Regions from separate parts of the Serratia sp. GW822-FHT06E05 genome, predicted to be linked through region 2. Evidence: predicted binding sites of a transcription regulator. Region 2 holds the regulator's gene; each other region holds the start of a gene.
What was found. The regulator ArgR, encoded in region 2, controls arginine synthesis, uptake and breakdown. The targets are predictions, from matches to a motif close to ANTGAATAAAAATACANT.

Region 1: a site for ArgR is predicted at 1,172-1,189, ahead of argC (N-acetyl-gamma-glutamyl-phosphate reductase). Genes of this name have one in related genera too.
Region 3: a site for ArgR is predicted at 1,742-1,759, ahead of argA (amino-acid N-acetyltransferase). Genes of this name have one in related genera too.

Annotation. Positions count from the first base shown of each region.
Region 1 is NZ_JBXALM010000013.1:106,051-109,300, forward strand. Features, by position in the region: gene argE (acetylornithine deacetylase) at 1-1,119, opposite strand, end outside; gene argC (N-acetyl-gamma-glutamyl-phosphate reductase) at 1,336-2,340, shown strand; gene argB (acetylglutamate kinase) at 2,370-3,143, shown strand; gene AC1RKC_RS23055 (argininosuccinate synthase) at 3,169-3,250, shown strand, end outside.
Region 2 is NZ_JBXALM010000009.1:188,523-191,772, reverse strand. Features, by position in the region: gene mpl (UDP-N-acetylmuramate:L-alanyl-gamma-D-glutamyl-meso-diaminopimelate ligase) at 1-170, shown strand, start outside; gene yhcN (peroxide/acid stress response protein YhcN) at 374-637, opposite strand; gene yhcN (peroxide/acid stress response protein YhcN) at 762-1,025, opposite strand; gene argR (transcriptional regulator ArgR) at 1,431-1,901, opposite strand; gene AC1RKC_RS19525 (hypothetical protein) at 1,949-2,116, shown strand; gene mdh (malate dehydrogenase) at 2,368-3,250, shown strand, end outside.
Region 3 is NZ_JBXALM010000010.1:71,374-74,623, reverse strand. Features, by position in the region: gene recD (exodeoxyribonuclease V subunit alpha) at 1-338, shown strand, start outside; gene argA (amino-acid N-acetyltransferase) at 382-1,707, opposite strand; gene amiC (N-acetylmuramoyl-L-alanine amidase AmiC) at 1,948-3,198, shown strand.

The DNA of each region.
Region 1 (3,250 bases), on a different contig from region 2:
TTGGCCCAGCAGTTTGCGCGTGGGTTCGATAAAGCCGGTATCGATGTATTCATCCGGCTGATGCGCCTGGTCGATAGAGCCGGGGCCCAGCACCAGGGTCGGACAGACCTGCTGGACGAACGGCGCCTCGGTGCAATAGTTGACCACCTGTGTACGGGTGCCCAGCAGTTTCTCAATCACCGCCACCATCTGATGATCGGTCGGACACTCGTAGCCCGGTACCGAGGCATGCAGTTCTTCAATGCTCAGGCGGCCCGGCCAGCGTTGGCTGATGGGTTCCAGCGTTTGGTGCATCAGTTCGTTGATATTGTCGAGCGTCATGCCCGGCAGCGGACGGATATCCAGATGCAGTTCACAGCAGGCGCAGATGCGGTTAGCGGCATCGCCGCCGCTGATATGGCCGAAGTTCATGGTGGGATAAGGCACGGCGAATGCCGGGTTGTTGTAGCGCTCCTGCAGCGTTTTACGCAGCTCCATCAAACGGCCGATGGTGTCATGCATCAGATCGATGGCGTTCACGCCGCGCGCCGGGTCGCTCGAATGGCCGGATTGGCCGACAATGCGAATGGCGTTGGCCATATGGCCTTTGTGCGCACGCACCGGCTGCAATGAGGTCGGTTCGCCGATAATCGCGAAGTCAGGGCGGATGCTGGTCGAGGCGGCGAAGTAACGTGCGCCGGCCATCGTCGTTTCTTCATCTGCGGTGGCCAAAATGTACAGCGGCTTGGTCAGCTGGCTGGCATCGATGTCACGCACCGCATCCAAAATAAAGGCAAAGAAGCCCTTCATGTCGGCGGTACCCAGTCCATACAGCTTATTGTCGTGCTCGGTCAGGGTGAAAGGATCGCGTGTCCAACGGCCTTCATCATAAGGCACGGTATCGGTGTGGCCCGCCAGCAGCAGGCCGCCACTGCCTTCGCCAATGCTTGCCAGCAGGTTGAATTTGTTGCGGCTGTCCGGCACCGGCTGCACGTCGACGCGGAAACCCAAATCGGCAAACCAGCCGGCCAGCAAGTTGATTAACGCTTCATTACTCTGATCGAGGGCACCATCGGTGGCGCTGATCGACGGAGTGGCGATCAACGCCCGGTACAGCTCAATAAATGGAGGTAATTTCATCTTCACTGTTGACAGCCTTTGGTTAGGTTGGTATCAATATTCATGCAGTTATTGTGAATAAAAATACAGTAAGCTGGAGCGTAAGGGAACCCGATTCCCGGATGATTATAAAAACATCAACGCTCGACCTCGTGGGTGAACGGCAAAACAACGCTGGTGAGCCTGGAAACCTGAGTCGAATACGACCAAACGCAAGTCAAGAAGGTGAAAGGCCCCATGTTGAATACGCTGATTGTCGGTGCCAGCGGTTATGCCGGAGCGGAGCTCACGGCGTACCTTAATCGTCACCCACACATGAACATAACCGCTTTAGCGGTTTCAGCGCAAAGTGCAGATGCAGGAAAAATGCTTTCCGATTTGCACCCTCAGTTAAAAGGCATCGTCGATCTGCCGTTGCAACCACTGGTTGACGTTGCGAAAGCGGCTGAAGGTATCGACGTGGTGTTTTTGGCCACGGCGCATGAGGTCAGCCACGATATCGCGCCGGCGTTCCTGGCCGCCGGTTGCGTGGTGTTCGATCTTTCCGGTGCATTCCGCGTAAAAGATACCGCTTTCTACAGCCAGTACTACGGTTTTGAACATCAGCATGCCGAGCTGCTGGAGCAGGCGGTATATGGCCTGGCGGAGTGGCAGAGCGACGAAATCAAACGGGCGCAGCTGATAGCCGTGCCAGGCTGTTACCCAACGGCAGCGCAGCTGGCACTGAAACCGCTGATCGACCAAGGTTTGCTGAACCTCGACCAGTGGCCGGTCATCAACGCCACCAGCGGCGTTAGCGGCGCGGGCCGCAAGGCCAGCGTCACCACCAGCTTCTGTGAGGTGAGCCTGCAGCCGTATGGGATTTTCAACCACCGTCATCATCCGGAAATCGTCGCGCATCTAGGGGCTCCGGTCATTTTTACGCCACATTTGGGTAATTTCCCGCGTGGTATTCTCGAAACCATCACCTGTCGCCTTAAAGCCGGCGTGACCGCGCAGGACGTGGCCGCCGTTTATCACGCTGCCTATGACGACAAACCGCTGGTGCGGCTGTACGACAAAGGCGTGCCGGCGCTGAAGTCAGTGGTTGGGTTGCCGTTTTGCGATATCGGCTTTGCCGTGCAGGGCGAACACCTGATTGCCGTGGCGGTGGAAGACAACCTGTTGAAAGGCGCAGCCGCTCAGGCGGTGCAATGCCTGAATATCCGTTTTGGGTTCCCGGAAACCCAGTCATTACTTTAATAAATCACCAGCGTGGGATGTAAACAGCGATGAACCCGTTAATTATCAAGTTAGGTGGCGTGTTATTAGACAGTGAAGAAGCGCTGGAGCGTTTGTTTACCGCGCTGGACAGCTACCGCCAGCAGCATCAGCGCCCACTGGTTATCGTCCACGGCGGCGGTTGCGTGGTGGATGAACTGATGAAGCAGCTTTCCCTGCCGGTGGTGAAGAAAAATGGGCTGCGGGTCACCCCGGCCGATCAGATCGACATTATCACCGGCGCACTGGCCGGTACGGCCAACAAAACCTTGCTGGCATGGGCGATCAAACACCAGATTAATGCCGTAGGCCTGAGCCTGGCGGACGGCGGCAGCGTCACCGTCACCCCGCTCGATCCGGCGCTTGGCCACGTAGGCAACGCGCAGCCGGGGTCGCCGGCGTTGCTCAATACCCTGCTGGATGCCGGCTACCTGCCGGTGATCAGCTCTATCGGTATTACCGCCGATGGGAAGTTAATGAATGTCAACGCCGATCAGGCGGCGACCGCGTTGGCCGCCACGCTGGGTGCGGATCTGATCCTGCTGTCGGATGTCAGTGGCATCCTCGACGGAAAAGGGCAGCGCATCGCAGAAATGACGGCGCAAAAAGCGGAACAACTGATTGCCCAGGGCATCATCACTGATGGTATGGTGGTGAAGGTGAATGCGGCGCTCGATGCGGCCCGCACCCTCGGTCGCCCGGTAGATATCGCCAGTTGGCGCCATGCCGATCAGCTTCCTGCACTGTTTAACGGCGTGTCGATTGGCACCCGGATCCTCGCTTAAATTTAGAATTAAAAAGGAAAAGACCATGCAAAACCAAGGCATCAAAAAAATCGTTCTGGCGTACTCTGGCGGCCTGGATACTTCGGCCATCATTCCCTGGCTGAAAG
Region 2 (3,250 bases):
TACAGCCGGCCCACTGGAGCGCCGATCTCGACACGCTGGTGGACATGATCGTGAAAACGGCCCAGCCTGGCGACCACATTTTGGTGATGAGTAACGGCGGCTTCGGTGGGATCCATGACCGTCTGCTGGAGGCATTGGCCCACAAGTCAGAACCTAAAGTGACTTATTGATCGTCGATTCAGTGTGACTGAAGCAAAACTAAAAGGCCGCTTGCGGCCTTTTCTTTTGCCCATAAAAAAGCCCTCGCGAGCGAGGGCAACGGGGTTCGTCGGATAGGACGACGAAGTTTCTTCAAGGAATCAGTGCTTACGATAGAACTCGGCAGTGGCAGTGACGAGGGTAATCAGTTCGGTAAGCAGGGTTCCCTGAATTGTTATTTGTAGATTTCGGCTGTCGCGTGCCAATTGCCGTTTTCGTAGGCTTCGATCACGCGGTAGGCTTTAGCGCCTTGTTTATCGGCTTTGTCAGACAGGGCCTGGCGAATATCGGAAGGCGCGCCGGTGACGCCGCTGACGGTGATGGTACCGGCAGACTGGAGCGTATTGGCCTGGTCGTTAGTGATTAACGTCGCGGCGGAAGCGCCGAACGAAACGACAGACAGCAGGCTAAGTGCAGCGAGAGTGGTTTTCATGTTCATGATAGTGCGTCCTGTTGTGATAACCGCCTGGAAGGGCTTTTGCAGCATTTTTGTACTTGAAGGCTGTTATCAGTGGTGCTCGGTACCAGAGTTATATTGCCCGTTGCCGGGTAACGCCTTGTACTTATTTGTAAATTTCTGCTGTCGCGTGGAAGTTACCTTCGTTGCGTGCTTCGATTACACGGTAAGCGGTCGCCCCTTTGGCATCGGCCTTTTCAGACAGTGCCTGACGGATATCTGAAGGTGCGCCGGCAACGCCGCTGACGGTAATGGTGCCTGCAGATTGCATTTTTGCAGCCTGGTTTGCATCAACAGATTGTGCTGCAAATGCGCCGAAAGAAAGCATGGAGAGAACGCTCATGGTTGCGATGGTAGATTTAATTTTCATGATTTGACCTTTTCGTATTCTTTTATCAGTTCCAATGAACTGTGATTTACGTCACGGAAATGAGTATACATCTAGTAACGCCAAAAATTAATAGTTCGCTAACAGTTTCTAGTGAAACTTTATTATGACGATCCTTATCTTTTATAACCAGATGGAATAAAAAGCGGTTATAAAACGATCTTTTGATGTTAAATTTATGTAATTTCAATAGGGTAAGTGCTTTTGACCAAAAGTGCGGAAGATCACAGTAGCTATCACTAGCTAAGCGGAAATGTCATTGAAATGTGTTGCGAAGAGAAAGAAACCTGGCGTTAAAAGTGGTAGGGGGCGGCGGAAAAGTAAGGATGGGGTTAAAGAAACGCTAACAAAACGCAACGGCTCGCCGCATTTTGTTAGCGTTATGCATCACAGCTCCTGTTCGAACAGGGTCAGGATGGCTTCGTACAGCTGGCGCGCGGTAAAGCTGCTGGCTGGGGTAACGAAAATGGTGTCGTCACCGGCGATGGTGCCGAGAATACCTTCGGATTTGCCCAGAGAATCCAGCAGGCGAGCAATGAGCTGCGCGGCGCCGGGGCTGGTGTGGATCACGACAACTGCATCGTTATGATCGACATCCAGCACCAGATTCTTCAACGGGCTGGTGGTGGTCGGCACGCCGAGTTCAGCGGGAAGGCAATACACCATTTCCATTTTGGCATTGCGCGTACGCACCGCGCCGAACTTGGTCAGCATGCGCGATACTTTGGATTGGTTGATGTTTTCGAAGCCTTCTTCTTGCAGCGCCAAAACAATCTCGCCTTGAGAACTGAATTTTTCTTCTTTCAATAACGCTTTAAACGCCTTGATCAGATCTTCCTGCTTTGCGGGATTACGCATTTTGCACCGTGGAATGTTGACAATAGAAGTGATGATTATGCATATAAATGAATTTTTATGCAATAAAAGGACGCCCGGAAAAAATAACAATGCCCGGACAACGAGGAAAGGGCAGCATTTTAACAAAATCCGTACCCCATGAATATGCCCTTTCGGTGACCGAAAATGCCGCCCGCGGTGGTAAAGAAAATGTTATTAAAATGATGTTGTTCTGATGTTGTGTAAGGGTGTAATGTAACCGCCGGTTAACTTGCTCGTGAATAACCTCGCAGTATTTTTGATTAGTGTGCGCTATGCCCTTAATGCGTAAGCTATTTAATCTAAAATGAGCGCGACATCGGCTGTTTTATTGCGCCAGTTCTCAAACAGACTGTTAAGAGATTGTTTTTAAAGGTGTAATAATTTAAGGTCCGTAACCAACATATTCACGGCGCTTTATATATTTAAGATAATAAAGGAGTATAGGATGAAAGTTGCAGTTCTCGGTGCTGCTGGCGGTATCGGCCAGGCCCTCGCCCTTCTACTCAAAACCCAGCTTCCTTCAGGTTCTGAACTCTCTCTCTACGACATTGCCCCCGTTACCCCAGGCGTTGCCGTCGATTTAAGCCACATCCCAACCGCAGTGAAAATCAAAGGCTTCAGTGGCGAAGACGCTACTCCAGCTCTGCACGGTGCAGACGTGGTGCTGATTTCTGCAGGCGTTGCGCGTAAACCAGGTATGGATCGTTCAGATCTGTTCAACGTGAACGCAGGTATCGTGCGTAATCTGATCCAGCAAGTGGCAACCACCTGCCCGAAAGCCTGCATCGGCATTATCACCAACCCGGTCAACACCACCGTGGCTATCGCGGCAGAAGTGCTGAAGAAAGCCGGTGTTTATGACAAGAACAAACTGTTCGGCGTGACCTCGCTGGATATCATCCGTTCCAACACCTTCGTGGCTGAGCTGAAAGGCAAACAGCCGGAAGAGCTGAACGTGCCGGTTATCGGCGGACACTCTGGCGTGACCATTTTGCCGCTGCTGTCGCAGATCCCTGGCGTGAGCTTTACCGATCAGGAAGTGGCCGATCTGACCAAGCGTATCCAAAATGCGGGTACTGAAGTGGTTGAAGCCAAAGCCGGCGGCGGGTCTGCAACCCTGTCTATGGGCCAGGCGGCGGCGCGTTTCGGCCTGTCTCTGGTTCGTGCGCTGCAAGGCGAAAAAGGCGTGGTGGAATGTGCTTATGTGGAAGGCGATGGCAAATACGCTCGCTTCTTCGCGCAGCCGCTGGTGCTGGGTAAGAATGGCGTTGAAGAACGCAAAGACATCGGCACTCTGAGCGCGTTCGAACAGAAAGCGTTGGAAGACA
Region 3 (3,250 bases), on a different contig from region 2:
TCGGTATTGCTTTGCGAGATGAGAGCGGCGAGCTGCGCGTTCATTTCCAACTGCCGGACGGTAGCATTAAGTCGGTGCAGCCGAGCCGTTTACCGGCGCATGAAACCGCCTATGCGATGACGGTGCATAAATCGCAGGGCTCGGAGTTCGATCATACGGTACTGGTACTGCCCAATCATTTCTTGCCGGTGCTGACCCGCGAACTGGTGTATACCGCGATTACCCGGGCGAGGAAGCAGCTTTCTCTGTATGCCACCGAAGCCGTTTTACTACGGGCGATCCGCACCCCGACCCAACGCCGCAGTGGGTTGGCAGAGCGGTTACAGATAACGGGTTAAGAGAGAGCTTGGGGCGCAGTTCATATGCTGCGCCCGCCACGGGTTACAGATCGGCCAGCAGAATTTTGGAACGGCGTTGGTAGTTGTACAGCGCCTGTTTTTGCATTGGCAGCACGTCAACTTCCGCCGGGGTGAACCCGCGCTCCTGGAACCAGTGGATGCTGCGGGTGGTCAGCACGAACAGTTTACGCAGGCCCATCTGGCGCGCCTGACTCTCCACCCGCTGCAGCAACATTTCACCGCGTGATGAGCTGCGGTAATCCGGGTGCACCGCCACGCAGGCCATCTCGCCGATTTTCTCTTCCGGGAACGGATACAGCGCCGCGCAGGCGATGGTCAGGTTATCGCGTTCAATAATGGTGAACTTGTCGATCTCCATTTCCAACTGCTCACGTGAGCGGCGAACCAAAATGCCTTGCTGTTCAAGCGGACGGATCAGTTCGAGGATGCCGCCGATGTCGTTAATCGTGGCCCGACGCACCTGTTCCGCGCTCTCCATGACGATTTGGGTGCCGATACCATCGCGTGAGAACAATTCCTGCACCAGAGCGCCGTCTTCCTGATAGCTGATAAGGTGGCTGCGGCGTACGCCGCTGCGACAGGCCTTTACCGCGCCGCGCAGGAAGCGCACGGTACCGGAATGGTAATCACCGCTCTCTTCCAGTTCTTCGATGCGTTTCTGCGCATCGTTGGGAAACAGTTCGGAAATGATATTGCCTTCCTGATCGGTGACCCCTTGAGACGAGCAGAAGCCGATCATCTTCTCGGCTTTCAGCTTGATGGCCAACTGGGTCGCCACTTCCTCTGACGTCAGGTTAAAGCTTTCGCCGGTAACCGAAACGGCAACCGGGCCGATCAGCACAATGGCGTTGCTGTCGAGCTGACGATGAATGGCTTCTTCATCAATACGACGGATGCGACCGCTGTGGCAGTAATCCACACCGTCATCGATACCCAGCGGTTGGGCAATGATAAAGTTACCGCTGACCACGTTGATATGCGCACCCTGCAGCGGTGTGTTGTTGAGGCTCATTGATAGCCTGGCGGTGATATCCAGTTGCAACAGGCCTGCTGCTTGTTTAACCAGCTCAAGGGTGTGGGCGTCGGTAACGCGCGTATGTTTGTGATAAATCGGTTCGTAATTATGCTGCGCCAAATTAACGTCGATTTGCGGCCGTGCGCCATAGACCACCACCAAACGAATGCCCAGGCTATGCAGCAGCCCGATATCGTTGACGATGTTGGAAAAGTTCTCATGTTCGATGGCTTCCCCTCCAAGCATGACGACAAACGTCTTGCCACGGTGGGCGTTGATATAGGGAACTGAGTGACGGAATCCTTGGACCAGCTCTGTACTACGTTCCTTCACGGCCAAACCTCATTTTGCATATTTATACGGTATTTTTGTATTTTTATTCTTTTATTGGCCTGATGGCAAGTGGGAAATTGTCTCTATTTCTTTGCTAAGGGCGCTGAATCGTTAATAAATTGAAAAACCATAAAAAGATTTTCTGATGACAGCGCCGGAATGATTGGTTAAAGTTTTCGGCATTCCCGTTTACTGGTGTTTTTTTCATCTGTTTTAATCTGTTACCACTGCCGGAGTCGCATGCCAAACTCAAATCACAATCTGGGCCGCCGTCGTTTATTGCAGGGGGTTGCCGCTAGCTGGTTGCTGAGTGTGAGTCGGGTGGGCGTCGCCGCTTCGTCGCACGTCATCGCCGTACGTGTCTGGCCTTCGTCTACCTATACCCGAGTGACGCTCGAATCTAACGTTGAACTGAAATATAAACAGTTTGCGTTGACCAATCCCGATCGCGTGGTGGTGGATATCGAGGGCGTGCAGCTCAACAGCGTGCTTAAGGGCATTGTCGGCCAGGTACGCGACGACGATCCTTACCTGAAACAGGCGCGTGTCGGCCAGTTCGATCAAAACACCGTCAGGCTGGTGCTGGAGCTTAAACGCAGCGTCACGCCCCACATGTTTACATTGGCGCCGGTGCCGGAATACCGCAATCGTCTGGTGATGGATCTGTACCCGAGCAAGGGCGGCAGCGGCGAAGACTATGATCCACTGCTGGCGTTACTGGAAGATTACAACAAGGGCGATCTTGAGCGCACTTTACCGGCGGAAGCACCGCAGGCCGGTAAAGCAGGGCGCGATCGGCCTATTGTCATCATGCTGGATCCCGGCCACGGTGGTGAGGATCCCGGTGCGATTGGCAAATTCAAAACGCGTGAAAAAGATATCGTACTGCAGATTGCCCGTCGCCTGAGCACCTTAATCAAGCGTGAGCCGAACATGAAGGTATTTATGACGCGCAATGAGGACGTCTTCATTCCGCTTAAGGTGAGGGTGGCTAAGGCACGCAAGCAGCGCGCCGATCTGTTTGTGTCGATCCATGCGGATGCCTTCACCAACCGTGCCGCGCGCGGTTCGTCGGTATTTGCGCTGTCGACCAAGGGGGCCACCAGCTCGGCGGCCAAGTTCCTGGCGCAGACCCAGAACGAATCGGACCAAATCGGCGGTGTCAGCAAAAGCGGCGATCGCTATTTGGATCACACCATGTTTGATTTGCTACAAACCGCAACCATCAACGACAGCCTGAAATTCGGCAAGGAAGTGCTTAACCGAATGGGCAAAATTAACCGTTTGCATAAGAATCGCGTCGATCAGGCCGGTTTTGCGGTGTTAAAGGCGCCGGATATCCCCTCTATCCTGGTTGAAACGGCGTTTATCAGCAACATAGAGGAAGAGCGCAAACTGCGTACTACCCATTTCCAGCAGCAGGTGGCGGAGTCTATTCTCGCAGGTATCAAAGCGTATTTTGCTAACGGCGGTGCGGTTGCACGCAGCTAGAGAGCGGCGGCGGGGATCTGCAGACCGCTGCGCTTTCGCAATAACTGTATTC